2 regions of the Pragia fontium genome follow, and region 2 is predicted to be linked to the other one. Evidence: predicted binding sites of a transcription regulator. Region 2 holds the regulator's gene; the other holds the start of a gene.
What was found. Region 2 encodes LexA, which represses DNA repair genes until DNA is damaged. Its sites were predicted from a motif close to TNCTGTATGTACATACAGNA; they were not measured.

Region 1: EL341_RS10295 (TfoX/Sxy family DNA transformation protein) is a predicted target of LexA. The motif match lies at 11,163-11,182, and genes of this name have one in related genera.

What each region holds. Positions count from the first base shown of each region.
Region 1 covers NZ_LR134531.1:2,375,263-2,391,382, forward strand. The annotation lists gene EL341_RS10240 (BMC domain-containing protein) at 1-80, opposite strand, end outside; gene EL341_RS10245 (BMC domain-containing protein) at 93-377, opposite strand; gene EL341_RS10250 (BMC domain-containing protein) at 402-680, opposite strand; gene EL341_RS10255 (FidL-like protein) at 1,902-2,417, opposite strand; gene EL341_RS10260 (winged helix-turn-helix domain-containing protein) at 2,421-3,233, opposite strand; gene EL341_RS10265 (TetR/AcrR family transcriptional regulator) at 3,264-3,869, opposite strand; gene EL341_RS10270 (CoA-binding protein) at 4,149-4,565, opposite strand; gene EL341_RS10275 (methylglyoxal synthase) at 4,750-5,208, shown strand; gene helD (DNA helicase IV) at 5,260-7,314, opposite strand; gene EL341_RS10285 (YccF domain-containing protein) at 7,537-7,986, shown strand; gene yccS (YccS family putative transporter) at 8,030-10,171, shown strand; gene EL341_RS10295 (TfoX/Sxy family DNA transformation protein) at 10,323-10,967, opposite strand; gene EL341_RS10300 (cell division inhibitor SulA) at 11,203-11,697, shown strand; gene ompA (porin OmpA) at 12,498-13,574, shown strand; gene matP (macrodomain Ter protein MatP) at 13,683-14,138, opposite strand; gene EL341_RS10315 (AAA family ATPase) at 14,334-16,085, shown strand.
Region 2 covers NZ_LR134531.1:3,460,533-3,476,652, forward strand. The annotation lists gene EL341_RS14970 (MmcQ/YjbR family DNA-binding protein) at 434-802, opposite strand; gene EL341_RS14975 (cation:dicarboxylate symporter family transporter) at 1,407-2,720, shown strand; gene alr (alanine racemase) at 2,803-3,879, opposite strand; gene dnaB (replicative DNA helicase) at 4,036-5,457, opposite strand; gene EL341_RS14990 (quinone oxidoreductase) at 5,611-6,594, shown strand; gene EL341_RS14995 (YfbM family protein) at 6,674-7,165, shown strand; gene EL341_RS15000 (MerR family transcriptional regulator) at 7,301-7,678, shown strand; gene EL341_RS15005 (aldo/keto reductase) at 7,675-8,646, shown strand; gene dusA (tRNA dihydrouridine(20/20a) synthase DusA) at 8,901-9,899, opposite strand; gene zur (zinc uptake transcriptional repressor Zur) at 10,110-10,559, shown strand; gene EL341_RS15020 (hypothetical protein) at 10,948-11,487, shown strand; gene lexA (transcriptional repressor LexA) at 11,573-12,184, opposite strand; gene EL341_RS15030 (diacylglycerol kinase) at 12,285-12,650, opposite strand; gene plsB (glycerol-3-phosphate 1-O-acyltransferase PlsB) at 12,773-15,226, shown strand; gene ubiA (4-hydroxybenzoate octaprenyltransferase) at 15,325-16,120, opposite strand, start outside.

The DNA of each region.
Region 1 (16,120 bases), 1.1 Mb from region 2:
GCGGCTTTACACATTGAGTCTGCGGCTTCAATTGCAGGTACCAGCCCTTTGGTTTCGATAAGTCCTAGCGCTTCTTTCATCAGTGATACCTTTTATTCAATCACTTTGTACTGGGAAACGATTTTCTGAATATCGTTATGAGGACGAGCAATAACCAGTGAAGTGACCACCTCACCTACTCGTTTGGCTGACTCGGTACCAGACTCTACCGCCGCTTTTACCGCGCCGACATCACCCTTAACCATCGCCGTTACCAGACCTGAGCCCACATTTTCATAACCAATTAATTCAACATTGGCGGCTTTACACATGGCATCGGCCGCTTCAATACAGGCAACCAAACCTTTTGTTTCAATCAACCCTAATGCATCACCCATACTTTCATCCTCCAGAAGACAGGTTTAAGCCTTATGCTTAATCACAATCTTGTTAATATCGTTATGCGGACGGGCAATCACCAGCGACGTCACAACTTCACCAACGCGCTGTGCAGACTCTACGCCAGAATCCACTGCGGCCTTCACTGCGCCGACATCACCCTTAACCATTGCGGTTACCAGACCTGAGCCCACATTTTCATAACCAATCAATTCAACGTTGGCGGCTTTACACATGGCATCGGCTGCTTCAATACAGGCAACCAGACCTTTTGTTTCAATTAACCCTAATGCATCACCCATTTTCATTTCCTCCGTAGAGCAGGTTTATGACTTCACTATATTCAGTCGGCATCTCCCGACTCGATTTGACCCGTTCATAAACATGATTCAATTCACTCGCGAGCCGTTCAAAACCCACTATACCCAGCGCCCCCTGAAACGAAATTTAAATTCAACAAATTGCAATAAATAGAGTTTAATTTTGTTATTTATCTAACCACCCCCAGCTATTTATTTAATCTCTCTAAAAAACAAATAAAAACAGCACTACCAGCCTCGCACTTAAAACGCAGTTATTGATTAAAAAAAACGCTAAAAATCATTGTTAATGGAATGTATCAAAGATGAAAAATACCAGTGGAAGGTGCATTTTTTTCGTCGATTTTTACCCTGACCAGATCAAGTTTGATAAAAAACAATTAAGCCTGTTTTTCACCAAAAATGAGGCAGGTCAAAAGACGAGAAATAACGCTAAATTGATACGGTTATCCAATACATGAAGAAATGGCCAACTGTTGATATCGGATGTTTCAGACAGGCAGTGCTGGGCTTACTGAGGGGAAACCGTTGGCAAACTGGGCGCGGTATCATGAAAAATCATGCAGTGACCATCATTCCCAAGGGTAAAATCGTAGAAACAACGACACGAGGCATGATAAAAAGTCGTCGAATAGTTGTAATACTGAAAATGCGATCGTTGAGTTTTATCTTTTACCCTTTCTATTGAGCGCTAGAATTCAGCCGACAGCTAAGTGAAGCGCTGCTTTGTCTGACTAAATGGCATTAGCCATTTTGAACAACACTTGTGCTGGCCCGTTAGGGAGGGTCTTATGAAATAAGTCGAATAACCAAATCAGCGCCGGTACGTTAACCCAAGCGAAGACACTGAGGGCTGAGGGTGGTCCCCGCTTTCGCAGGGATGACGGTATAAATGTGGGAATGACAATATAAATCATAGTTAAGAATTCATGTTTATTTTTCTGGGGATTCCTCAGCGCTTTCGCAGGGATGACGGTATAAATGCGGGAATGACAATATAAATCATAGTTAAGAATTCATGTTTATTTTTCTGGAAAGCCTTCAATGCAGAGGGCGTTCCCCTAACGCCCTCTACTCGACCACGTATATTGATACTGATTTATTCTCGTGCTGATAGTGGACGACATTTTCGCGGTCATTGAGTTGAACGAACCATCATCAACCCAATGATTACCATTCACCAAAAAACCAATATTCAATAAATTATCTAATGGGTTTTAATGCACAGATATAGAGCGGAGAGTTCAAAGAACTGAGCAACAGCGTTTTATCATTCATCTTTTGCGCTTTAAGCAATAAACCATCATGGCTATCCGACATCTCGCGCATAAAATAATCAAAAACAACGTCAGGTGACTGATCGATAGAGGATTTACTGGCCTGCCAACTTTTCACTCGGTAATAACGTTCCAGTGGAGAAATTCGCTCGGAGGTATAATCAAACTGAACATACCGTTGCAAATAGAGATAACCTTCAGTGGAAGTGGTATACCCTTCAACCACAATTGAGCCTTTCCCTTTGCCAAAAAAGCTGAAATGGATATTGGCGTTTACCGATTGCATTTTTGTATCTTCAAAATGCATGATCGCTTTAGTTGAACAGCTCATCGCGCCATCGCGTATCGGTAACATACGCCATGCTATCGGCAATGAAGTAAATATCAGCATAAAAAGCGCGGCAAAAAAGAATAATTTTCCACAATGATGTTTTACGCTCATCCTTTACTTCCATGCATAATAAAAGTAGTTCTCACAGTAACTAAAGGGATTGTCTTCATGCTTGGCACAGTGCGCCAAAAAAGTTCGCCCTAGTCCGTTGGTTTGTAACTTGTCACCGTAATAAAATAAAAACCGTTCATCTTCCCCACAGTTAATAGAAAGCCGGGTTCGCACCGCGTCGAAACTCTTAATAAACCCTTCTTTAACGGCCGTATTGATCATCTTTTCTATCGACAATAACTCGCATCTGTCATGATCAACCGCCGTCAATTTGATACCTTGGGGCGAAGCGCTTTCTGAAAGGTGGGATATAAAAAACATCACACAGGCAAAAATAAAAATGAATAGCCCGGCATAACCCCAGTTTTTATCAACAGAAATTTCCGTACTCTTTTCTTGTTTCGCTTTATCTGATGTTTCTTGCTGTTTATCGGCCAATTCATCATGAATTAATTGCTGTTGTAAAACCGGGTGAAGGATATTGTTATCAATTACTTCAATCGTCAGAGTCGGATTAATTTCCAGACGGCCTTTCGGTATTGTCACAATAATGTTCTCAATACCATAATTACGAAATGTTTTACGTAGCAGGCTAATATATTGATTTAAATTACTATTTGAAGAAACCAATCCATTATCATCCCAGACCTGCTTCATAACGCTATCGCGCGTCATGACGCCCGGATTTTGGATTAATACATACAGCAGAGCGTTGGCCGTAATTGACAGCGTAGTATCGGATGTACCGTTATCGTCTAACTTTAGTGAACCTTCAGTAGCGTCATAATAGAGAAAGGCATTAATTTTATATTTCATTACAGCCCCCTTTGCTTATGTTACCAACGCCTACTTGTGGTCGGGGAGAACGATGTTTTCATTGCCTCCCCGCGTCATATCCGCCAATCTGCTAACCAGAGCCTGACGTTCAATGGGTGTCATGGTGGGCCCCTCGGTCAATTCAGAAAGCCACAGCCCATCTGCGGCATAGCGCACCAGATTACCAATATAGCTCCGATCAATTTCATCACCGTGCCTGAGATGTTCCAGCATCCAGTCTCTCCAGCACTTACGCAGCACCGTTTCTTTTGGCATAGCGAGTGAAAGTAAGGCTAACTCTCTACTCTCATCCGTCTCGCCCAAGCCAGCAATGTACATCAGATAGGCTCGACTAAAGCGCCCTTCCGGTAGTGGATCCTCTTGCTCAAGGGCGACAATTTTCTTTTCCATTCGGCCAAGAAGATTAGAGAATAAAGCATGAATCAATTCCTGTTTTCCAGGAAAGTGGTGTAATAACCCTCCTTTACTGACGCCAGCTTGCAGCGCAACAGCATTCAGAGAAAGCGCAGCAATACCATCTCGGGCGGCAATAACGCTCGCCGCTTGAAGTAATTGCTCCTGCATACGTTCAGGATCTTTTTTGCGTTGGTAGTTATTATTCATGCGAGGAATCATACCGACTGGTCGGTATGATTGATGTTGATCGAAATCAATCTGTCTGGCGTCGTGTGAAAGTAATCACTCGATATGTTAGCTGGCTCACAATTGGCGGTAGGATTAAAGCAATTCTATAATTTTATTAGCTTTTTATTATCTCCACTTGGGTCTATTCTCCCCACGCTCTCCCTCTATTTTCAATTCAACTGCGCTATTCGACGGCTTAATGATGCACATAAAAAAGCCCGCTAAGCGAACAACAATGACGCGATGCGGGCTTAAAAAATAAACCTATCACTATGATTGATTCATCCCCAATCGCTTTATCTCAATCTTAGGGCACAGATTCATCACCACTTTCAATCCGGCACTCTGTGCCAGTGCTTCCGCCTCATGATTAATCACGCCAATCTGCATCCACAGAACGCTAGCCTTAATCGCAATGGCTTCCTGTGCAATCTCATAAGCTGCATCCGAATGACGAAAGACATCCACCATATCAACCGGACGCGGTATATCCTTCAGGTTAGCAAATACCGGTTGCCCCAACAGCATTTGCCCAGCCAATTTGGGACTAACGGGTATTACGTCATAACCTTGAGATAATAAAAATTCCATAACCACATAGCTGGGACGATCTGGCTTATCGCTGGCACCCACTAAGGCAATGGTCTTCACCTCTCTTAAAATAGTCCATATGTCACGGTCTTCCATCGCGCTCCCCCTCTAATGTTCTTATTTCTATCGCTATTCAGATAAACGAGATTTGTCAGAAACCCATGTCATCTGAACATTAAAATTAGCTAAATGCACACTTTTATCCATTATCCCTTTTTTCTGAAACGGAGTTTCAGTAGTCTATGGGACATAATTATTTCAATAAGGGGTTTGACTGCATATGCAACTGACAACGCGGATAATTTCAGTAGAAAAAAACATTGCCTTGGTTGCTCACGACCACTGTAAACAGTATTTGCTAAAATGGGCTGAGGACAATAAAAACACCTTAGCCAAGCATAAACTTTTTGCCACTGGCACTACCGGTAATTTAATTCAACGAGCAACAGAAATCCCGGTTCACAGTATGCTTAGCGGCCCAATGGGCGGCGATCAGCAGATTGGTGCGATGATTTCAGAAGGTAAAATTGATGTGCTGATTTTCTTTTGGGATCCCCTTAATGCCGTGCCACACGACCCCGATGTGAAAGCGCTTCTTCGTTTAGCTACCGTTTGGAATATTCCTGTTGCCACTAACCGCTCAACGGCAGATATGCTGATTAATTCAGGCCTCTTTGAAAAAGAGATAGAAATCGCCATTCCTGATTATCAAAAATACTTACAGGAACGTTTAAAATAAAACGCCCTCGCTAATTAAGCATCATGTAAAAAGCCTGCCTGTCAGGCTTTTTTAAGGTTTACGTTTCACCGCTACGCCAATATCCGCTAACTGTTTCACAAAAACCGAGGGCGATGCCGTATCCTGCATTAGCCAAACTTGGTGTTTCGCCCGGGTCAGGGCCACGTAGAGTAATCGACGTTCTTCCGCATAGGGAAAGTCGTCAACTTCCGGTAAGAGCACCTGTTCAATCACGGAATGATTCTCCGTTGCCGGAAATCCATCCCTATCGGCGCTCAAACCAAGAATAATCACATATTCTGCCTGCTGCCCTTTACTGGCATGCATGGTCATAAATTCCATATTCAGCTTCGGCCAACGCGTTGATGCATTCGCCAACACTTCCGGTTTGGAATAGTGGTAACGCCCTAAGATCAGGACTTTTTCTTCCGGCCTCACATAACCGCTTAATTTATTCAACAGGGCTTCTAACTGGCTATCCGGCAAGATGGTGATGGCATTTTTATCCCCTTGGTACAAGCTGCCAATTTTGCGCTTAATCTGCGCCGGGTTCTGCTGGATATAACGACTGGTGATATCGTTAATCCCCTGATTAAAACGATAAGTCAGATCCAACGCACACTGTTCGCCCATCCCAAAAATTCGGTTGAAATCGGCTACCAGAGATTGTTCAGACCCGCTGAAACGGTAAATGGACTGCCAGTCATCCCCCACCGCAAATAAGCTACTATCCTGTTGTTGACGACGCAGTGCATTCACTAACGCGGCGCGCTGAGGAGAGATATCCTGAAATTCATCCACCAAAATATGGCGCCACGGGCTAATAAACTTACCTTTCTCGATCAAATTAACCGCCTGATGAAGCAGGCCAGCAAAATCTACCGCTCCCTCTTCTTTTAAGGCTTTCTTCCAGGCTTTAAGTAGCGGAGCCAGTAAGCGCAATTTTTTCTGAAAATCTGTACGTAGATCTTCCGGTGCCAGCGCTAGCATTTCAGCCTGGCTACCACCGTGATTGCGCATTAGTCCGATCCAATAATCTAAACGCGTCGCTAACCGCTCGGATAATCCGCTGTTTTTCCAGAATGCCCCTTCATCCAAAGACCAACCCATATCCTGTGACAGCCAGGTTCGCCAGCCGGACGCCTGACTTTTCTTTTCCGCACACTGAGAGTGCCACTGCTCAATCAGAAAATGCTGGCGAGCTTTACTGCTGGTTTCCAGTTTACTAATAACTGGCACTTTTTTACTGGATTGACTAATAATCGACAGCGCCAGAGCGTGAAAAGTTTTCGCCTGTATCTCCGTCGTCGCCAAGCGCTGTTGAATCCGCGCATTCATTTCATCGGCGGCTTTACGCCCAAACGCTAACAGAAGAATATCTTCGGCTTTAGCCTCTTTACGGTATAACAGCCAGCCGGCACGAGCTACCAATACCGAGGTCTTACCGCTCCCAGCGCCAGCTAAAACCAGAACATTTTTTTCACCGCTAATCACCGCACGACACTGGGTTGGGTTCAACGGTTGAGATTCAATATGTTGGAAAAATGCCTGATGTTGCTGCAACATACGCTGAACCCAACGTTGGTTAGTCGCATCAATGATGTCGGTACCTGAATCTATCCATTCCACACAGCGTTGATAATGCGGATGACAATTAGGGAACTCATGTAAGCGTTCTTTGGGTAGCGGAAGCGAAACAAGGGAAGTATGAATTTCAGCTTGAATGTCGACTAAGTCCTGATGCGTCAACCATCGTTCCTGCTGCAGGCGCTGATCAATCTTTTCCATCTGTTTGAGTAAAACATCGGCGGCAATTTGGCTCATTTCTAAGCCCCACAACTGCCATACCTGCATAAGGTGATGGTAAAAACGTTGAGTTTCATGCCATTCCGTACCGTGAAGTCGCACCACCTTTTGCTGCGGTAGCTCAAACTCCAGCTCTCCCCAGACCAATCCTCTTTTGCAACGAATAGCAATTAACTGATTAAATGGAATGGTATAAGTGTGCTTGGGGCCGCTGACTTCAACGCCAGCGTGGAGCATTTTGACTTTATTATAGGGGTGCTGGGCCAAATGTTGACCAACAGAAGTTGACTTCAATTCCATCACGTTATGCACCACCTATTTCTGTACGTCTGACCATAATGATTCAGTTTACCTTTTATTCCACTCTGCTCTCCAGTTGGAATAGCATAAAAGCGCTGTATTTATAGGCTAAAAAAATGCCAATGTCTCTTTTCCATTGAGTAAAGTGCTATAAACCGTAACAATAGGTACCGGCTATACTTTTATATCCGTTACCTTTTGACGCTTATATGGAGCAACCTGATGCGCAGTATATTAAATATACTCAATTTTATTCTGGGTGGGGTTTTTACTACTTTAGGATGGCTTTTTGCCACTGTTTTAACCGTTGTTTTGATTTTTACGCTGCCATTAACCCGCTCTTGCTGGGAAATTACCAAACTGTCCCTATTTCCATTTGGTAATGAAGCCATACACGTTGACGATCTTAATCCTAATGAACGTAACGCTTTAATGAATGCTGGCGGAACGGCATTGAACGTTTTTTGGCTGGTATTTTTTGGCTGGTGGCTATGCTTGGCCCATATCTGCGCAGGCATCGCCCAATGTATTACCATCATTGGTATTCCGGTCGGCATCGCTAACTTCAAGATTGCCGTTATTGCACTATGGCCGGTCGGTCGCCGAGTGGTGCCTGTTGAAGTTGCTCAGCAAGCTCGTATCGCCAAAGCCAAACGTCAGTTTCAACAATAAAGCTCGCTGAGTCATAGTATTCGCGCAATAAGGTATTGATGTAATGTCATTTATATTAGGGTTACGCCGTTACTTTTATAACAGCAACTTGCTCTATAGCATCCGTATTTTTATTGCGCTTAGCGGCGTGGTATTTGTTCCCTGGTGGTATGGGGAAAGTCTGTTCACCATTCCTCTAACTTTAGGCGTGGTGGCCGCCGCGCTCACCGATCTTGATGACCGTTTAACCGGGCGATTGCGTAATCTGGTGATTACGCTAGCCTGCTTTTTTATTGCCTCAGTCTCAATTGAGCTGCTATTCCCCTATCCGTGGCTGTTTGCCCTTGGCTTATTATTGTCCACCGCCAGCTTTATTTTGCTTGGTTCTTTAGGACAACGCTATGCAACTATCGCTTTTGGTGCCCTGCTTATCGCAATCTATACCATGTTGGGCGTATCCATGTACGACGTCTGGTATGTACAGCCGTTATTACTGTTAATCGGCGCCATTTGGTATAACCTGATTACATTACTTGGCCACCTGATTTTGCCTATTCGTCCCTTACAGGACAATCTGGCCCGCTGTTTTGAAGATCTGGCCCGCTATCTCGATGCCAAATCAATGTTGTTTGATCCCGATGAAGAACACCAGTTTACCGATCAGTTGATTCACGCCACCATGGCCAATGGCAACTTGGTTAACACGCTTAACCAAACCAAAGTCTCATTGCTGACCCGACTGAAAGGCGATCGCGGACAGCGCAACACTCGTCGCATGTTACGCTATTATTTTGTGGCTCAAGATATTCATGAACAAGCCAGCTCTTCCCACGCCCAATACCAGCAACTAAGCAAAAAATTACGCTATACCGATATTCTGTTCCGCTTTCAGCGCTTGATGACGCTACAGTCGAAGGCCTGTCTGAGCATTGCTTACTCAATTCGTTTTCATCAGAAATACGTTTATGATACCTATCAGACGCAGGCCTTAGCCCATTTGGAAAAAAGCTTATCTAACTTACAGGCTAACCGAGACTTACCATCAAGTCTGATTCAATCTTTACATCATTTATTAAAAAATCTGAAAGGTATTGATACTCAGTTGAGCAATATTGAATCAGAACAGACGGTGAATACCCCATCGCCCCAAGATAATACGCTGGCGGATGATAAGCTCACCGGAATAAAAGATATCTGGTCACGCATCGCTCAAAACTTAACGCCTCAGTCTGAACTATTTCGTCATGCCGTCAGGATGTCGATCGTACTTTTTATCGGATACGCCATTATTCAGCTGGCCCATTTACAAAATGGCTACTGGATTATGCTAACCAGTCTGTTTGTCTGCCAGCCTAACTATAACGCGACTCGTGCTCGCCTGACGCTTAGAGTATTAGGAACTATTGCCGGTATTCTGCTCGGCTTACCTATTCTCTACTTCGTCCCTTCTCAGGAAGGACAGTTGATATTAATTGTGATTAGCGGAGTCTTGTTTTTTGCCTTCCGTAACGTTCGATATGCCTATGCCACCATGTTTATTACCTTGCTGGTACTATTTTGCTTTAATTTGCTGGGAGAGGGTTTCCGGGTTGCAATACCGCGCGTTATTGATACGTTGATTGGTTGCGGGATTGCTTGGGCTGCGGTCAGTTTTATCTGGCCAGACTGGAAATTCAGACATATTTCGCTGGTACTTAAAAAAGCCATTGATGCCAACTGCCGTTATCTTGATGCCATTCTCGAGCAATATCATCAGGGTAAAAACAATAGTGTAGATTATAGAATTGTACGCCGTAACGCCCATAACCGAGATGCTGAGTTAGCCTCCGTTATCTCCAGCATGGCAGCAGAACCCCGAAAAGATACGCAACAATTAGATCAGGGCTTTCGTTTGCTGTGTTTAAACCACTCTTTATTAGGATACATCTCGGCCTTAGGTGCCCACCGTGAAAAATTGACCGAAAGCCCTGCAATATTATCCTTATTGGATGATGCAGTTTGTTATATCTGTGATGCTTTGCAGGTTAATTCAGATGATACTCAATCAACAATGCTAGCCTTAGAAAAAATCAATCAACAAATAACCGAAATGAACAGTGCCAGTAGTAAAAACCCACTAGTCACACAACAGTTAGCGTTAATTATAGGATTACTGCCCGAGTTTATTACACTGTCAGATAAGATTTACACGGATATAAAGCAATAAACGCCAGCAACCTCATCATCGCGTAATATATTGAATGATATTGCTCAAACTAAGCAAAGTGGAGATTGAGACAATAAACAGTCAGGAAGTAAAGTCATTCTATTATTAAGTTTGGTGACCGTCTGGGCGATCACCTTTAATATGCAGGTTGTTACACAGAATAATTTACCAGCTCTTTATATTTCGTTTGATCGTGTGTTCTGAGCTGTTCTATCAATTCATTACGTAATGAGTTAGGCAAGGCAGCAACGTGGCAACCTTTGATTGCGCCAGCCAAAGAGAAAAGCAAATCCAACTTAACATCTCGCTTAAATTCACGAAGTTTTATATAAGTCCTTAACGCCCCTAAATGCATTAAATCTTCACGAGTTCTGACGCCTACTTGCCTGAGTAATCTTTCTATTCCGATATTGAGATTTGGCAGATCTTTTAAACGAAGATATTCCTGTATCAGCCTTTCTTCCATATCCGTCATCGCGGAGGACAAAGCATAAGTGACAAATCGTTTTAATATTTCTTCATTCTGCCAGAGTGACTCATTAACATGGTAATACTTCATCAATACCGGTACGCCGCGTTTATTATAGATAAACTGTGACATGCCATAACTAATGAATACCGATTCAAGATACTTGTTTGCCCTTAAATAAAATTTATCGTCAGAAACCAGACCAAACATGACTTTATTTTTACAAATACCATACCCACCAAACATCGAACGGGAGGTGAGTTCACCTAGTTCACTAAAATACCCGATAACATCTTTGACTAAACTTTTTGTATCTTCTCTATTCATACATCTTCTCCGCCTTGAGATTAAAGAGTGAGTAAAAATTAGTGAAACCTGTAACGAGAAACACTTACTCGATTAAATCACACTCAACTTAATTGATTATCAAAATATATCTATAATTAATAGTTAGTTAACGATAATTTGATATAAAATATGCGAAGTACCCTGAAAATAGTTGATTTTCTCCCTCGCCTCTTATACTGTATAAAAACACAGTATATGGAGAGGTCACCAATTTATGCGCTCAACTCAGCAAACTTACAGTAACGCTTTACATACATTGATTAACCCAATGGATAAAAGCTCGCTCGGTCGCTATGGTGCGAATCTGGTTAGCGAAATTGTGTACGACCCACAAAATCCATTTACTCTGCATTTATTGCTTCCTTTCCTGCAACAGCTAGGCCAACAACCACGCTGGCAACTTTGGCTTTCACCTGAACGTCGCTTAAACCGCTATTGGATAAACAGCCTGGGTTTGCCTGAAAAAAAGACGGTTGCTTTAAATACAACCTCTATCGAAATGAGTGTGGAGATGATTGAAAAAGCGTTAAAAAGTGGAAATTTTAGTTCTGTTATAGCCTGGTTACCGTCAATGGCACCGAATGTTAAAGAAAAACTTCGCCAAGCAGCTGTCGATGGGGATTGCTACTGCTTCATTCTGCAACCTTTATCGGCAAATCAAGGGCAATTTTACCAGCCTGACTTATTCAATAGAGCCCATTGGCATTAAAACCACATAGAATAGAGACAATATAACTTTTTCACTTTATCCTGATATGAATGAGCTCAGGCACATTAAGCCTATATTGTTTGAAAACATTCTTTTCTATCAATTAATTGAAATATTAGTTTTGCGTTAAGTTATTACTCAATAAATCACAATAAACAAGTAATGCTTACCAAGAAAAATATAAATCAAGCACTAGCTTAATTAAGAGGCATTATAAATAATTTCTTATAACCGTTAGTAAATAATCACCCAATGTTAATTTAAAAATGATTATCTTCTAATCCCTCTGTCTAACCCGCACTCTTTTTATTTTTACCATTCCCCACTCTTTATCAATCCCCCCCTACTTGATAACACCTAAACCGTCATCTTTACTTAAACTAACATAACATTACATAACGGAAGGTAATGTAATTTTATGTTACATAAAACAATTTCAAAAAATCGTAACACGTTCAATGAGATAATTATCTATTCGTATAACCCTTCATTTATCTCGCTAATAAATGAATCTTTCAATTGTTCTAATATTTGAACAGCGCGCTTAATTAAGTATCAATCTGTAGGTAAATGCATGTTAATATTTATACTAATCATGGTATTTTTATGTTCTTTTAGAACTCAAGACTTGTAACTTTCCTGACACGTTGTAAACTTTACCTTGATTAGGTTGCTTTATGGTTCCGGATTCTCGATGTCAGTCATGGATTGACGTGGGTACTTTATCTTCGAACTTTAAAACCAGAACCGCAAAGCATTAACTTATATCACTACTATTTTAGATGATAACGAGGCGCAAAATGAAAAAGACAGCAATTGCTTTAGCAATGGCATTAACCGGTTTCGCTACTGCAGCGACAGCCGCTCCTCTTGATAACACTTGGTACACCGGTGCTAAAGTTGGTTGGTCTAGCTACCACGACACTGGCTTCTATGATGGCGTACCTAGCAACAACAATGACCACCCTAACCAATTAGGTGCTGGTGCATATGTTGGTTATCAAGCTAATCAATATTTAGGCTTCGAGTTTGGTTATGACTGGTTAGGTCGTATGACTTACCGTGGCGACACCAGCGGTGCTTATAAAGCACAAGGCATCCAATTATCAGCTAAACTGAGCTATCCAGTAATGAACGATCTGGATATCTACACTCGTTTAGGTGCTATGGGATGGCGTGCAGATTCTAAAGTACATTACTCTACCGGTGGTTCTTGGTCAGATAACGATACTGGCGTTTCTCCACTGGCAGCAGTTGGTGTTGAATATGCAATCACTCCAAGCATCGCTACCCGTCTGGATTACCAGTGGGTTAACAACATCGGTGATGGTGATTCAGTTGGTACTCGTCCAGACAACGGCATGCTGAGCTTAGGCGTTGCTTACCGTTTCGGTCAAAACCAACCAGCTCCAGTAGCTGTAGCGGTTCCAGTTGTTGAAACTAAGCGTTTCACTCTGAAATCAGACGTTCTGTTTGCTTTCAACAAATCAAACCTGAAAGCTGAAGGTCAACAAGCTCTGGATCAACTGTACGGTGAGTTAAACTCAATCAGACCACAAGACGGTTCTATCGTGGTTCTGGGTTATACCGACCGTATCGGTTCTGAAAAATACAACCAAAAACTGTCTGAGCAACGTGCTCACAGCGTTGTTAGCTACTTAGTATCTAAAGGTATTCCAGCTGATAAGATTTCTGCTCGTGGTTTAGGCAAATCTAACCCAGTTACTGGTTCTACCTGTGACGGTATGAAGCGTGGCGCAGCTCTGATCGATTGTCTGGCTCCAGATCGTCGTGTAGAGATCGAAGTTAAAGGCGCTAAAGACGTTGTAACTCAAGTTACCGAAGCTGCTAAAGAAGTTATCAAAGCAGTTAAGTAAGTCTTCGAGTTAAAAATTATGAAAACCCCGCTTAGCGGGGTTTTTTTTACTCAAAATTTATTTGCTCAAGCTAAGAAACAACAACAGCACTATTTCATCAAATTGGTACTATTTGTCCTGAGTAAGAATGGCTTTTAGATCCTGTTTCAATAGTGACATCTGATTGGCGTATTGTTCTTTTCTCTCCGCATCTTCAATCAGTTGAACAATTGTCTCCGACAACGTACTTCCTCGACGCTGCGATAATGCGGAAAGCCGCTGCCAAACCAGAAACTCAAGATCGATAGATTTTTTCCGCGTACTCTGATGTTCAGCGTTGAAATGCCGTTTACGACGGGCGCGAATCGTTTGCTTTAACCGATTCAATAAATCAGGATTGATATGCGCATTGATCCACTCTTGTACTTTATGTGGCTCATTTTCCAGTCGTAACAATTCATCGACCATTTCCTGAGCAGCGCTGTACTCCAGATAGCGGGTTATCGCTTCACCTTCACGATGCTTTTTTACTAAATACTTCCACTTCCACCCGCTTTCAAGATTATCTAATTGCTGATATTTCATAATGCACCCAATGAGTGACCGCGTAACATTTGTAGCATAGCAGCTTTTTTAACCTTCTCAAGCCCCTATCCCGATCGTTTTGCTATCATTGTCTATAATATTGTACAGATATAGAGCTAACTGAACACGAGAGTATGAACTCTGCCCGTTTCTTGTATAATCTCGTTTTCCTTTTTGAATAAAACAGCGAATACTTTGACTATCAATCGACTTGAATGGCAACAATTATTGCCCAATACCGCAGACTATAAGAACTTATTCGAACGAGAATATCGTCGCGAGCCGTTAGATATCGCGTTGACTCAACCTCGCTTAAAAAAGTCTTTAGCAACATTTTGTCATCAACATGCCAGCGGCTCACCGTTTATGCTGGTCAAGGCCGTAGACAGTCGTCCCTATCTTGCTTTAATCCATGATGCACTCCAAAGCATCATATCGCCTAAAAATGATGTTATTGGCAGCCGATATGACATCAATAACGGCGTTATTACCCGCTCCGATGCACAGCATCGCGATGATAACTTCGCCGCCACCAGTCACTGTCTATATGAAGAATGGCTGGAAACGGAGCAATTATTCGGTTGCTTACGTAAACAAGGCGATCAATATACTTTAGAGCCGGGTTTAATACATAAAGCTAACGGTGGAATCCTTATTTTATCGGTGCGGACTTTACTCACGCAGCCGCATTTATGGTTCCGTTTAAAACAGGCCGTTACCAGCAAACGTTTTCAATGGTTCTCCGCTGACGATACGCGTCCTTTAGCTTTATCTATTCCCGCTATGCCGCTTGACCTAAAAGTCATTCTTGTCGGTGACCGTTACGGATTAGGTGAACTACAGGAGTTAGAGCCAGAACTGACTGAGCAGGTTCTGTATACCGAATTTGAAACCGACCTGCTTATTAACGAAGAAAGCGATATTGCTACCTGGTGCGAATATGTAAATTCAGTAGCCTGCCACTATCAATTACCAGTTATCGATGCCAGCGCCTATCCTTCGTTGATCAATGCCTCCGTTAGAAAAAGTGGCGATCAGGAAAAGCTTCCCCTGTGCCCTCAAGTGTTAAGCCAAATGCTGAGTGAAGCAACACCGTTTGCCTCACCAAGCATTACGGCAGATGCGATTACTCAAGCCGAGCAAGAAAAACTGTGGCGAGAAAGTTATCTGTCAGAAATGGTGCAAGATGATATCGACCTGGGGCAAGTACACATTGAAACCGATGGATTCGTCATTGGCCAAATTAACGGATTATCCGTTTTAGAATATCCCGGCCATCCGCGTGCCATGGGTGAACCATCACGTATTAGCTGCGTGGTTCATCTGGGCGATGGCGAAATTATGGATGTCGAACGTAAGGCTGAGTTGGGCGGTAATCTTCATGCTAAAGGCATCATGATTATGCAGGCGTTTATTGCCGCAGAGTTAGCCTCTGACCAACAGTTCCCTTTCTCAAGTTCAATCGTGTTTGAGCAATCCTACGGGGAAGTTGATGGTGACAGCGCCTCTTTGGCCGGTTTATGCGCCCTGATCAGCGCGCTATCACTACAGCCAATTAATCAACAAATTGCCGTAACAGGCTCTGTTGACCAGTTTGGCAATGTTCAGACTATCGGCGGCATCAATGAAAAAATTGAAGGTTTCTTTGATGTTTGTAATCGTCGGGAACTAACCGGTTCCCAAGGGGTAATTTTACCCTTAACTAACGTTCGTCACTTATGTTTAAAGAGTGAGATTGTGGAAGCGGTAAAACAGGAGCGTTTTCATCTATGGGGCATTGAGCACGTTCACGATGCATTACCATTATTGATAGGCTTACCTTACGTTGATGAAAACAAACCAAGCATTCTTAGCGCTATTCAGGAAAGAATTTTACAGGCTGGTGGCAATGACCGTAACCGGTTACCGTGGGCTTTACGCTGGCTCAACTGGTTTAATCGTGGCTGATCGGACTTGTTCAGCTTACAACTGTAAGCTAATCT
Region 2 (16,120 bases):
CGCGCTTCCCCATAAAATCAATATAATACAAAAGGAAACTCCCTTGAAAAACTGCTTTTGTTTTTTAACAGAATCCATTCAAAATATTCCGGTAATGTGTCATGTCACTCTCATAACCGACTGATTATCATAATGATAAAAACCTGCCGATACATTATATTTTTTCTTATTATACAATAATTCTATTAATATGAGCAGAGATTTAAATTAGATTAATTTTTCTCATATAAAAGATAATACGCTATTATTTAACCGGTAAAAATAAGCGCCTATTTATATATAACAAAAATACGGTAAGATATTTCTCATTAATCCTTAATTTTTTATTGTTATTTAATTAAAAATATAATAAAGCAGAGAAGTAATAACAGCCTATCCGAAAAATCGGCTGTGCTCCCGTACTGGTTGCCCCCTCTCTCACGGCCAAAGGTGCTCAATCCAAGCTCGTATTTTTGGCCAGTATCTGCTGTATTCGCTTTGGTAGCTTAGACAGAACCTCATGATAAGAAACGTCAATCATCTGGTGTAGGAAAGCCTGCTCCAGCGCACCATCAAGAAACAGCGTGTTCCATAATGCCTTATTCAGATGGTAGCCGGGAATAACCTCTTTATATTTGGTACGCATTTGTTCAGCTAATTCAGGTGGACATTTCAATGCCATACACGGTCGGCCATCAAGCTCACTAAAAATAGCAAATATCTTACCAGAAACCTTTACCCGTTCAGCCCCCCAAAGCGGCTGATAGTCATGCTCGGTTCCCAATTTAGTCAAACAATATTCAATCAGGCTTTCTTTATCCATGTTATCTATTCCTGAAAATCTAATGATTTTATTTTTGTTTATTTATTTAATCACCATATTGATACATTCAAACCAACTAAAGACAATATTTTATTGCTGAATCGCTTTTATACACTATTTAGATCAAATTAAATCTGACCAATTAGGCTAATCTAGCAAAACTGCATTTCAGGTAGGGAACCGGATAAACCCAATAATCTGAAAGATAATGATAAATACTGACTTTATGAAAAAACGCGCTCATTTAGAGAGGTTTAACACAACAATTTAGTTGATTAACCATGGCGTTTAACAAAAATAAAGAAGTAATGCATGATTAAAAAATGCTTTTTCTGTTTTGTATTATCATTCTGCTAGTAAGATCATAAATTTCATGCCGGTACCTTGGCGAAAACACTGTTAAGGCTCTATAACAGCAATATGATGTTGAACCCATAATAAATAAACCATAAGAATGAATTTTCGTGCTTTAATCCGCAACGCGAATAAAGCATAGCAACCTGTAGGTCATTCGCGACGGTTATTTTCTAACCTAAGCATTATTCCTCTCGTTTTACATATTCTTATAAATATTCCTACACGAACGATAGTTAAGGCAGCTTCTATGACAAACCACTCGCAAACCATGGAGCAAGATAAAACATCATTATCTTCTCCCCCTAAAAAAGCGTTTTGGAAAGGCCTCGGATTCCAAATTGCCGTCAGTATGATCCTCGGTATTCTGGTGGGGTTTATCTGGCCTGAATTTGCCACCAGCCTTAAGTTGCTCGGAGATATCTTCCTGCGCCTGATAAAAAGTGCGGTTGCCCCACTGATCTTTCTGACCGTGGCATTAGGTATCGGTGCAGCTGGTGACATTAAGCAGGTGGGCAAGGTCGGCTTAACCGCCATTATCTACTTTGAAATCGTTTCGACGATCGCTATCCTGTTTGGTTTCGGTATGGGTGAATTGCTGAGCGTAGGTAGCGGTACGGTATTAACCGAAAGCCATGTGAACTCACAGGCAGCCAGCCTGATTCAAGCTTCCCATGCAGCCCCAAAATCCTTTGGTCAATTCTTTCTGGAGATATTCCCCGATAGCTTTGTTGGTGCCTTCTCCACCAACAATCTATTGCAGGTATTGGTGCTGGCGCTGATGTTTGGCTTTGGTATCCTGTTACTGAAAGAAAAAGAGCGTGTAGTGGTAGAGAATGCCCTTAACTTTATCGCTAAAGCCTTCTTTAAGTTTATCTACGTGATTATGCTGCTGGCTCCGATTGGTACCTTCGGTGCGATTGCTTATGCGGTCGGCAGTAACGGCGTGGATATGCTGATTAAGCTGACTTATCTGGTGTTAGCGTTCTATCTGACGCTGATCCTGTTTATTATTATTGTACTGGGTACGGTCTGTGCCATCTTTAAGCTTAATCTGTTTGATATTATTAAATTTATTCGCGAAGAGCTGTATATCACCTTCGGTACTGCGTCTTCCGAGAGCGTACTTCCCCGACTGTTAGAGAAACTCCCTAAGTATGGTGTATCCCGCCAAACCGTCGGTCTGGTACTGCCTACAGGCTACGCTTTTAACCTCGATGGGACTTCCATCTATATGTCGATGGGCGTCATCTTCCTGGCCAATGCTTATGGTATTCCACTCAGTATTGAACAGTTATTTGGTATTCTGATTATTATGCTGCTCACCTCCAAGGGTGCGGCAACGGTTTCCGGCGGTGCTTTTGTGGTATTTGCTGCCACTATTACTACCACCGGTTTGCTACCGCTGGAAGGCGTGGCGGTGATGTTTGGGGTTTACCGCTTTATGTCAATGGCACTGGCCGTTACCAATATTATCGGTAATACCGTAGCCACCATTGCCGTGGCTAAGCTTAACCATGAATATCATCCAAGCCGCCGTGAAAAGCTGGAAAGTGAAGATTAAAACTGACAATTTAACGTATTAGTAAAATAAAACGCCCGGCATGAAATCTCAATGCCGGGCGTTGTTATTCGCTCAGGGTCGGTTAATCAATATATCGACACGCTACTCGCGCTGTCAGTTTAGTGATCAGCTCATAAGGAATAATACCGGTATATTTAGCAATAGTTTCCACCGGTAGCTCTGGCCCCCAAATGGTCGCTTCATCCCCCACGTTATCCGTGGCATCCGGCCCTAAATCTACCGTAATCATGTCCATTGAAACGTGCCCAACTAGCGGCACGATGCGGCCATTCACCAGCACCGGAGTACCGTTTGGCGCATCTCGTGGATAGCCATCGCCATAACCAATAGCAATCACCCCTAAACGCGTATCTCTCTCGCTGACCCATGCCCCGCCGTAGCCTACTGCTTCGCCCGCTTTATGCTCACGTACCGCAATCAGACTGGCTTTTAGCGTCATCGCCGCCTTAAGGCCATAATGATCGGCAAAGTTGGCTGCTAATGGTGATACGCCGTACAGAATAATACCGGGGCGGATCCAATCACGGTGCGCCTCTGGCCATAATAATATGCCGCCCGAGGCCGCTAAGGTTTTCAGTCCGGGCTTGTCATTAACAAAAGCATCAAAGCAGTCGATTTGCTTACGGGTGGTATCCACTTCAGGCTCATCTGAACGGCTAAAATGGCTCATAATATTTACCGGCTGTACTACATTCTCACAGGCGCTTAACCGCTGATAGAATGCTTCCGCTTGCTCAGGACGAACGCCCAAACGATGCATACCAGTATCCAGCTTCATCCAAACCTGTACCGGGCGATCTAACTCTATCTGCTCCAGTGCCTGTAGCTGTTCAATGTTATGCACCACTGTTTCAATGTTATTCACCGCCAACATCGGTAAATCTTCTGCACAGAAAAAACCTTCTAACAATAAAATCGGCTTAATCACACCGCCAGAACGCAGCATTAACGCTTCTTCAATTCGCGCTACGCCAAAACAGTCTGCATCAGGAAGCGTATGGGCAACGTCTAATAAACCATGCCCGTAGGCATTAGCTTTGACCACGGCAATAATGCGGCTATCGGGAGCCATTTGGCGGATTTGCTGTAAATTATGTTTTAATGCACCGCGATCGATTACCGCTGTTGCCGAGATCATTTTAAATCCTTAGTTAACACATTAATGCAGTATGGAATCGATGCAAATAAAGCGGATTCCACGGATAAGGCATAACTTTTACGTTAGGTTTGTGAAGTCAGTATGAAATAGCCTGATAATAAACATTATCAGGCATAGGCTGAGTTTTAAACCCGCTTACTCATCATCAAATTGCGGACCGGCATAATTATCAAAACGCGACCACTGACCGTGGAAGGCTAAACGCACAGAACCAATTGGGCCGTTACGCTGCTTACCGAGAATAATCTGAGCTACGCCCTTTTCTTCACTGTTTTCGTTATACACTTCGTCACGATAGATAAACATAATCACGTCGGCATCCTGCTCAATCGAACCCGATTCACGTAAGTCGGAGTTAACCGGACGTTTATCCGCTCGCTGCTCCAGACTACGGTTAAGCTGGGATAGCGCAATCACCGGCACCTGAAGTTCTTTTGCCAAGGCTTTTAAAGAACGGGAAATTTCGGCAATTTCCAAGGTTCGGTTATCAGACAATGCCGGAACCCGCATTAATTGCAGGTAGTCAATCATGATCAGGCTAATGCCACCGTGTTCACGGAAAATACGCCGGGCACGGGAACGAACTTCCGTCGGCGTCAGACCGGAGGAGTCATCAATATACATATTGCGTTTTTCCAGCAAAATTCCCATAGTGCTGGAAATGCGCGCCCAATCTTCATCATCCAGTTGACCGGTACGGATTTTGGTCTGATCGACGCGAGAAAGGGAGGCTAAAATACGCATCATAATCTGTTCGCAGGGCATCTCCAGACTGAAGATCAGTACCGGTTTATCCTGCATCATGGCTGCGTTTTCACACAGGTTCATGGCGAACGTGGTTTTACCCATGGACGGACGAGCAGCAACAATGATCAGGTCAGACTTTTGGAACCCAGCAGTTTTTTTATCCAGATCAACAAAGCCGCTGGATACGCCAGTTACCCCATCATGAGGGCGCTGATACAGCTGTTCGATACGGGATACCGTCTCTTCCAAAATCTGATCGATGCTTTTGGGGCCTTCATCTTTATTACTGCGGCTTTCCGCGATCTGGAAAACCCGAGATTCGGCTAAATCCAGCAAATCTTCACTGGTACGCCCCTGAGGATCGTAACCGGCATCAGCAATCTCATTGGCTACCGAAATCATCTCACGCACAACCGCACGTTCGCGCACGATATCCGCATAAGCACCGATGTTGGCCGCACTTGGTGTGTTTTTCGACAATTCAGCCAGATAGGCGAATCCACCCACCTGATCGAGCTCACCTTTTTGTTCCAGTGACTCTGATAAAGTAATCAGGTCGATTGGTTTCCCTTGCTCCAGCAAGCGCTGCATTTCAGCAAAGACGGTGCGGTGTGGACGACTGTAAAAGTCATTCGCCGTAACCCGCTCAGAAACGTTATCCCAGCGTTCATTATCCAACATCAGGCCACCGAGCACCGATTGCTCGGCCTCAAGGGAATGAGGTGGCATCTTTAGCCCTTCCATTTGACGGTCGACTGACCGCTCAGTACGGAAGTTTTGTTTATTATTAAAAGGTGTTTTGCCTGCCATGGGGTTGTCAACGATCCGATTACGGTTACGATTAAAAGAGAACAGTCATTCAGTATACGCGATGATAGCAACTGACCCAACGATCAACATGGCTGTTATACTAAATTTAAATGATATCGGCTAATAATCCTTCACTATCCCGGAGTATAGACTATGGCTAAGCGTATCGAGTTTTCCGTCACCGGCGGGCCTGATGTACTGAATTATGTAGATTTCACTCCCAGAGAACCGGCTGAACATGAGGTTCTGGTTGCCAATAAAGCAATTGGGATTAACTACATCGATACCTATGTCCGCAGCGGTTTATACCCTCCGCCATCGCTTCCTTCCGGTTTAGGGACTGAAGCGGCAGGTGTCGTAGAGAAGGTTGGCGCTGGCGTTACACATATTCACGTGGGTGACCGCGTGGTTTACGCGCAGTCAGCGCTGGGTGCCTACAGCGAATATCATTGCGTACCTGCGGATAACGTCGCCAAACTACCCAATGCCATCTCTTTTGAGCAGGCCGCCGCTTCTTTCCTGAAAGGACTCACCGTCTATTACCTGTTACATATGACCTATAAAGTTAGGCCGGGAGAAACCATCGTGTTTCATGCCGCCGCAGGAGGAGTCGGTCGAATTGCCTGTCAGTGGGCTAAAGCGCTGGGGATAAAGCTTATTGCTACCGTTGGCTCCGCGGAGAAAGCCGAGCAGGCCAAACGAGATGGCGCCTGGGCAGTCATTAACTATCGAACAGAAAATATTGCCGAAAGAGTCGTGGCTCTGACCAACGGTGAAAAAGTCAATGTGGTCTATGACTCGGTTGGTAAATCAACTTGGCTGGCATCATTAGACTGCCTGAAGCCTCATGGTCTGATGATCAGCTTCGGTAACTCCTCTGGCGCAGTCACTGGCGTGGACTTAGGGATTTTGAATCAGAAAGGCGGACTGTTTGTCACTCGACCTTCCCTTGGCAATTACATCACCACGAAGCAACTATTGCAGCATGCGGCTAACGAACTATTTTCTATGATTGCCAGCGGTGCCATTAGCGTTAATGTTCCATCGGAACAACAGTTCCCGTTGAAAGATGCCGTAAGGGCTCATAAAACCCTGGAAAGTCGGGCGACATCAGGTTCATGCCTGCTAATCCCCTAATACCACTGAACGCCGGTAGTGATTAAACGCCGGCGCTGCTTTATGATGTGCCCAGACAACTGACATACGGATATCCGCCATGGGAATACAAGCCTGCTATACCGCTATCAGCGAAAATGAATTGAGTAACCTGATCGAACTTAACGAGCAAACCTTGCTTGATGAATTAGAAGAGCTTGAGGAAGAAAACGATACGCTGGATATCGGTAAAATGTGGGATGGGCTGCACTTTATTCTCACTGGAACCTCTGCCAGCACTCCGTTAGAAGACAGTCCTTTAAGCGATGCCATCGTGGGCGTGCATGTGATGGATGAGGAGAATTTTATTGCCGCCATCGGTAATAATGAACTGCCAGAAATTATCGCTGCGCTGGAAAAAGTGGATCTACCATCGCTGAAAGCTCAGTTTAATCCTCAGCAGCTAAACGATAATGATATCTACCCGGACATCTGGCTTTCACAGGATAAAGATTCTTTGTTCACTGAGCTGGAGCAAGCGCTGACGGAACTGTTACAGTTTTATCGCCGCTGTCTTAACGATGATAAACACGTAGTGGTCGGTATTTACTAATTTTTATCCTCTGCGCAGGTAGCAACCGCTGCCTGCGTATCTCTGACAATTTCGTCAACAAAACCATTTTCTACTTGACCTAGAGTGCACTCTAACCTTTAAGGTGGTACCACTTCTCACGAACAGGTCTGTTATATGAAAATCGGTACGCTGGCCAAAAGAACCGGACTCACGGCACATACCTTACGTTATTATGAACGTCTCGGCTTACTGCCTCACGTTCACCGTGACGCCTCAGGTCAGCGCCACTACGATGAAGCCACCCTCAATCGCATAGATTTTCTTAGCAAAATGAGAACCACCGGCATGCCGCTACGCGATATGCTGCGCTATGTTGAATTGGTTGCAGCGGGTTCCGCAACTGAAGATCAACGCCGTATGCTGCTGGAGGATCACCGTGAAAATGTCCGTGCCCGCTTAGCTGAACTACAAAACTGCCTGCTGGTCCTTGATAAAAAAATTAGTGGCTACTGTAGCCACCCAACTCACGATAAGACAGGAGATTCCAAATGAAATACGTTCGTTTTGGCTCTACCGGCATCAAAGTATCCCCACTCTGTCTCGGCTGTATGACTTACGGCAGTCCGCAATGGCGCGACTGGGTCTTGGACGAAAACGCCACCAGACCTTTTATCAAGAAGGCGTTGGATCTCGGCATTAACTTTTTCGACACCGCCGATATGTACTCCTTAGGCGCTAGCGAAGAAGTGCTTGGTAAAACGCTATTAAGCGCGGTGCCGCGAGATGATGTGGTGATTGCCACCAAAGTCTTTCAGCCAATGAGTGATAACCCAAACGATCGCGGTCTGTCACGTAAACATATTCTGAAGAGTATTGATGCGTCTCTGAAACGTCTGGGCACCGATTACGTTGATCTCTATATCATCCATCGTTTTGATCCAGAAACCTCCATTGAGGAAACCATTGAAGCACTGGATACCGTGGTTCGTTCAGGAAAGGCTCGCTATATTGGCGCTTCTTCGATGCATTCATGGCAATTTATGCGGATGTTAGCGCTACAGGAGCAACACGGGCTGGCTAAATTTGTCTCCATGCAGAATCACTATAATTTAATTTATCGTGAAGAAGAGCGAGAAATGTTGCCGCTGTGCAATGAAATGGGGATTGCCGTCACGCCGTGGTCACCGCTTGCCCGCGGCGTCCTCACCGGCTCCAGAAAAAACCAAACCCTCCGCGCCACCACTGATGACCCGGCTCATAGCTGGTATAACCATCAGGCTGAGGAAGATGCCATTGTCGCTGCCGTTGAACAGATTGCCGCTGGACGAGGTGTACCTCCGGCTCAGGTTGCACTGGCTTGGGTAAATAGCCGCCCGGGGATTACGTCTTCGATTATCGGAGCCAGTAAACCCCATCATTTAGATGATGCAGTAGCGTCTTTGTCTCTCACGCTGAGTGATGAAGAGGTCTCGATTCTGCAAGCACCTTATCGCCCGAGGAATTTGGCTGGGCACGAATGAGTGCTATCTTTTGCCCTTTTTATTAAGCGCTGGAATTCAGCCGACAACTGAGTGAGGGAGCACGCCCATCAAGGATGATGGGCGAAGGCGCGGGGGTGCAGGGGGCGTTCGCCCTTAACGCACCCTGCTCGGCCACGTGCACCCAAGTTGATTTTATTCTTTGTACTAATTGTGGACGAAACCTTTGCTGTCATTAAGCTTAACTAACAAGCAGTAAGCCCAGAAGCTATCTTCACTCTCTTACTCAAACTCAACTAACTATCCTTCCCCGTCACCAAAGCCAGCGCTTGCCGCAAAACCTCAACATCGGCACCGGCCTTATGAGCATTCTCACTCAAATGTCGGCGGAACTGGCGTGCTCCGGGTATTCCCTGAAACAATCCCAGCATATGGCGAGTTATATGACCAAGATAGGTGCCTTTGGACAGCTCCTGTTCAATATAAGGGTACATCGCCTCTACCACATCGGATGCCTGACGAATATCTCCCTCAATGCCGAACAACTCGCGATCTACTTGGGCTAGTATCCCCGGATTTTGATACGCTTCCCGGCCCATCATGACGCCATCAACGTATTGCAAATGTTCTTTAGCCTGCTCCAGGGTTTTAATACCACCGTTAATCGCAATAGTCAGATGAGGGAATTCCTGCTTCACTTGATAAACGCGCGGATAGTCCAACGGAGGTATCTCACGGTTTTCTTTCGGGCTCAAGCCAGAAAGCCAAGCCTTACGCGCATGAAGCGTGAAGTTATCACAATCACCCTGCTCTGAAACCACAGTGATAAAACGCTGAAGGAATTCATAACTGTCAGAATCATCAATACCAATTCGGGTCTTTACCGTCACTGGAATCGACACTGCGTCTTTCATCGCTTTAACGCAGTCAGCCACCAGCTCGGGTTCTGCCATTAAACAAGCGCCGAAACGACCGTTCTGTACTCGATCGGAAGGACAACCGGCATTCAGATTAATCTCGCTATAGCCTAAGGCCTCAGCCCGCCGGGCGCACTCAGCCAGCGCCTGCGGATCGCTGCCGCCCAGTTGTAGTGCTACAGGTTGCTCTTCCTGGCTATAGGCCAGATAGTCACCTTTGCCAAACAGTATGGCGCCGGTAGTAATCATTTCGGTATACAGCAGAGTCTGCCCACTCAGCAAACGATGAAAATAACGGCAATGACGATCGGTCCAGTCAAGCATCGGTGCAACGGAAAAGCGCTGCATCGGGTAAGGATGTGTTTTATCAGAATTCATTATGAATTAACGGCTATCAGATAGTTGTTTCTGTTGATAAATAAATTTAAGGGAATTAACAGAATATATAGGGCACATATTCTACCATAGAAAAAACAGATCTCAGCTATAACTGACCGGACTTAATCCTCAGCGGATAGCGAAGCCCTATCGATTGCCGCCCTAAGCATGGTAGAATCTATAGCAAGATGGTCAATAAAAGAGATAACAATGAAATCGATCAATATTGAGTTAATGTTGGCTAAAGTTCAAAAGCTCTGTGAACAACGCGCCGTGCGGTTAACGCCACAGCGTCAGTTAGTCCTACGTTTGATGGCCGAACAAAAAAATGCGATTAGCGCTTACGATTTATTAGACCTGCTGCGTTTATCTGAACCTCAGGCCAAGCCGCCAACAGTTTATCGCGCCCTCGACTTTTTATTAGAACAAGGATTCATTCATAAAATCGAGTCAACAAACAGCTATGTCGTGTGCCATCACGTTGGCGAACCACTGCATACTTCAGCCTTATTTATCTGTGATAGCTGTGGATTAGTGACTGAATATCATGCACAAGGCATCGATCGGTTATTAGAAGAGTTAGCGGAGAAAAGTCATTTTACTATTCAGCACAGCGTGTTAGAAACACACGGTGTTTGTTCTAAGTGTGTAAAAGCCTAAGTAAGTTATCTAAATTAATTATTATTAATTAATATTTAAATCATTATTTTAGAATACCCCACGATTTCATTTATTGTGTAAAAATAGTCATAACGCTATAAAGTTAAATGAATTATTTTATTATTAACAATAGACCTCATATCGATAAATATTTAATTAACAATAGGTTAATCAAATTAAAAACCCCTTTACCAGAGAAAAAACATTAAAACCAACATATAAAATCAAATTACTCAATTGAATCAGGATATCATCCTATTCGTATTTTTTATTTTATTCCCCCGTCAATAAAGGATATATTCTCATCATACTAACTATAAGTAACCTCGATCATTAATCACTATGCTATTCCCCTAATGTTAGGGGTAATTTTCCAAGGAAAACAACAATGAAGCAGTTTATATGGGCGCTTCTGACTATTGCTGGGACATTATCAAATACCCCTGCCAGGGCGACTGATGAGCTCATGAAACTTATTGATGATAATCAGCATCATACTTCCGTACAAAACTGGACGGAGATAACGGGCCTACCCGGTCAACTATCGGACAACTGGGAACTGGTAGAAACCGATCTGTCATCTATTTGGCTGTTAAAAAATGAAATTGACCCAAATCTGCTGGGACGAATCTCCGCTCAACAGTTAGAAGATAGCGTTCAGTTGAAAGATGAAGTTGACGCCATTGCCGAAAGCTTTGAGTTTCAATCAGCCAAATTAAAACGCAGTACCGAGGTTTATGGTGAAGTCTCAACTGAACAGCTTGAGGTCAGTACCAAAGACGGGAATCAGGATATCTCCGGTATATTTGTACTCATGAACTATCAGAATAAACTTTATACTTTGCTATTAACCAGCCATTACGATATTGCCCGACTAAAACAACATAAAAATAATTTAATGGATGGCATTTTTCTGACGAAGAAATAATGTCCAATATATTGCAGCAATAAAAAAGCGCCCAAAGGCGCTTTTTTGTATCGTACTTCTGCATCAGAAGCCAATCAGTATAAAATTACATCCAATCGCCGTTGCGAATCACGCCAACCGCAAGCCCTTCGATGGTCAGGCTTTGCTCACGTAAATCAACCTCGATAGGTGAAAACTCTTCATTTTCAGGTAATAGCTGAACAACGTTACCTTGCTTCTTCAAGCGCTTAACCGTCACTTCATCATCAATTCTGGCAACCACAACCTGACCGTTACGTACATCTTGAGTTTTATGTACCGCCAGTAAATCACCGTCCATAATACCAATATCTTTCATTGACATACCGCTAACCCGCAGCAAAAAATCAGCATGAGGTTTAAACAAAGCAGGATCAACTTGATAGTGGTTTTCAATATGTTCCTGCGCCAGCAACGGTTCTCCTGCAGCCACACGACCAATCAGTGGCAGCCCCTCTTGCTCGGTTTCCATCAACAGACGAATACCCCTTGAGGCACCGGTAACAATCTCAATAACGCCTTTACGCGCCAACGCTTTCAAATGTTCTTCAGCCGCATTAGGCGACTTAAACCCCAAAGTTTGGGCAATCTCAGCACGAGTTGGAGGCATACCTGACTGACTGATATGGTCACGAATCATGTCATAAATTTGCTGCTGTCTGGCGGTTAATGCTTTCATCTCTGGATTCCCTCAACCTGTTTTTATATACAGTTATGCTGTGAGTATATACAGGTATCCATTGGATGGAAACCTTAAAAAGATATATTTATGAGATAACTCAGAAAAAATGACTATAAAGAATGCTCACCCAAACAAACAGAGCCAGAAAAATCGTGACCAATACCGCCGCAGACCCCATATCTTTAGCCCGGCCTGACAACTCATGACGCTCGGTGCCAATGCGATCAACCACCGCTTCAATCGCGCTGTTAATAATTTCAAAAATCGCGATCAACACCACTGAGCTAATTAATAAAATACGTTCGATAATCGTCACATCCAGCCATGTTGCCAGCGCTATCGCCACCACAACCAGCGCCGTTTCCTGACGGAATGCTGCCTCATTCTGCCACGCGGCACGCAATCCTTTCCATGAGTATCCCGCTGCTTTAATAATGCGGGTTAGCCCCGTTGCCTGATTCATTTAATGACGTCCTCTAAAAAATTCTAACCAATTTTAGCAATTATCAGACATCACATCATCACAGATTACGTATAGTTCTGTTATTCTTGCAATTCACTATTTATATGAGGCTCGCAATATTTATGTCTGGTTGGCGTAAACTTTACTATAAGCTATTGAATATACCTATAAAAATGCTAGTTCGTAGCAAATGTATCCCTTCCGATCCCGTGGCTGAATTGGGATTAGATACCACACGCCCGATACTCTATGTTCTGCCCTATAACTCAAAAGCGGATTTATTAACCCTACGGGCCCAATGTTTGGCTCAGGAGTTACCCGATCCGCTAGAACCTTATGAAGTTGACGGTCAATTGCTGCCCCGTTATGTGTTTACTCATGACGGCCCACGGTTATTTAGCTATTACGCACCGAAAGAAGAATCCGTCAAACTGTTCCACGACTATTTGGATTTGCATCGCAATCATCCAGATTTAGATATTCAAATGGTTCCGGTATCGGTGATGTTTGGTCGTTCTCCTGGCCGTGAAGGTCATGGAAACACTGGCGCTCCTCGCCTACGCCTATTTAACGGGATTCAAAAATTCTTTGTTGTCCTGTGGCTTGGTCGCGATAGCTTTGTGCGTTTCTCTCAACCCGTGTCATTACGCCATATGGCGAACGAACATGGCACCGACAAGAGTATTGCGCAAAAACTCGCCCGCGTTGCGCGCATACACTTTGCCAGACAGCGTTTGGCGGCCACCGGTCCGAAACTGCCAATGCGTCAGGATCTGTTTAATAAACTGTTAACCTCTAAAGCCATTGAAAAAGCGGTAGAAGAAGAAGCAACGGCCAAAAAGATCTCTCTCACCAAGGCGAAACAAAACGCCGTGGATATTATGGAAGAGATCGCCGCCAACTTTAGCTATGAAGGCCTACGAGTAACCGATCGCGTCTTAAGTTGGACCTGGAACCGCCTCTATCAGGGTATCAATGTCCATAACGCCGAACGTGTACGTCAGTTGGCACAAGATGGGCACGGTATCGTCTATGCGCCAAGCCATCGCAGCCATATGGACTATCTGCTGCTCTCTTATGTGCTCTACCATCAAGGGCTGGTACCGCCGCATATCGCCGCAGGTATTAACCTGAACTTCTGGCCTGCTGGCCCGATTTTCCGCCGTTTGGGCGCGTTCTTTATTCGCCGTACTTTCAAAGGCAATAAACTTTACTCCACCGTATTCCGTGAATATCTCGGGGAGCTGTTTAACCGCGGCTACTCCGTTGAGTATTTCGTTGAAGGTGGGCGCTCACGTACCGGTCGTTTGCTGGAGCCGAAAACCGGCACCCTTTCCATGACCATACAGGCCATGCTACGCGGCGGTAATCGTCCTATCACCGTGGTACCGGTTTATATTGGTTATGAGCACGTAATGGAAGTGGGTACTTACGCCAACGAGCTACGCGGTGCCACCAAAGAGAAAGAGAACTTGTGGCAGGTTGTGCGCACCATGCGTAAGCTGCGTAACTTGGGAATGGGCTATGTTAACTTCGGTGAACCTATTCCACTGATGACGTACCTCAATCAGCATGTTCCGGACTGGCGTGACGCTGTCGATCCGATAGAAACCCCTAGACCAAACTGGCTAACGCCAACGGTTAACCAGATCGCCAACCGGCTGATGACCAATATCAATAATGCGGCAGCGGCCAATGCCATGAACCTGTGTTGTACCGCATTACTGGCCTCTCGCCAGCGCGCCTTAACCCGTGAGCAGCTACTTGAGCAGCTCGACTGCTATACACAGCTACTGCGTAATGTTCCTTATGCAAAAGATGCCACGGTGCCATCCAGTACCCCTGAGCAAATGCTGGAACACGCGCTGAAAATGAGTAAATTTGAAGTCGAGAAAGATAACGCAGGTGAAATTATTGTCCTACCGCGCGAACAAGCGGTGCTGATGACCTACTATCGCAATAACATTCACCATATGCTGGTTTTACCATCGTTGATTTCCAGTATTGTTATGCATCACGACAGTATTTCTCGTCAGGAAATTATTGAACAGGTCGCTCTGATCTATCCATTACTGCGAGAAGAGCTTTTCATGCACTACGATGCAGAAGAGCTACCTGACGTCATTGAAACACTGATTAATGAGCTGGAACGGCAGAAGCTGATTAAAACGCTGGCGGATGGCCGACTGGTGCTTAATCCCCCTCGTATACGTGCCCTACAGCTGTTGGCCGCCGGCGTTCGGGAAACATTACAGCGTTATACCATCACCCTATCGTTGTTACGTAATAACCCGAGCATTAATCGCGGTATGCTGGAAAAAGAGAGTCGCCTGCTGGCACAGCGTCTCTCGGTGCTGCACGGTATTAATGCGCCGGAGTTCTTTGATAAAGCGGTATTCTCTACGCTGGTCGCAACACTACGCAGCGCTGGATATATCAATGACGTTGGCGATGCCATTCCTGAAAATATTCAGTCGATGTACGACATGCTGACCAGACTGATGACGCCAGAAGTGAAATTAACCATCGAAAGCGTCACTGAAGCATCGGTTGAGCCAGCAACACCGGAAGAATAGACCGTAGCGCAAAATAAAATGCCGGCAGGTTATGATGAACCTGCCGGCATTTTTTATTGTCAGAAAAATAAGCATCCGACTTTGATTTAATCACCTCTTCAGCCGATGGTAAGATCCATCAGCAAGCCGAGGAAAATCACTAAACCAACATAGTTATTATTCATAAAAGCTTGAAAGCACTTCTCTCGCTCACGCCCGGCAATCAGCTGCTGCTGATAAACAAACAGCGCGCTCACCAGCAGTAAAGACCAATAAAATGGCCCACTCAGCTGATTTAAATAGCCAATCCAAGCCAGTAGCAATACCGTCGCTAACTGGAGTAAACCGATAATTATTTTATCGTAGCGGCCAAACAGAATAGCGGTCGATTTAATACCAATTTTTACATCATCATTGCGATCAACCATGGCATATTGCGTATCGTAAACCACAGTCCAGCAAATATTCACCAACAGCAGTAGCCAACAGCTCAACGGTAGCGCATCGCTAACGGCGGCATACGCCATGGGGATTGACCAGCCAAACGCCATACCCAAAATCACCTGAGGAAGATGAGTAAAGCGCTTCATAAATGGGTACATCCAGGCAAGGATCACACCGGCGACAGAAAGTAAAATAGTCAGTTTATTCAGCGTCAGAACCAAAAGAAAAGAGATGGTGACCAACACCAAAAATAGTATCTTGCTCTCTTTTTCCGTTACCGCTCCGCTAGGCATTGGACGAGAACGAGTACGTTCTACGTGGCCGTCAAAATTGCGGTCGGCAAAGTCATTAATCACGCAGCCGGCGGCGCGCATCAGAAATACGCCGATGATAAAGATAACCAAAATATAAACATTTGGCGTCTCTTTTCCAGCCAGCCACAAAGCCCAAAGCGTTGGCCAGAGCAGGAGT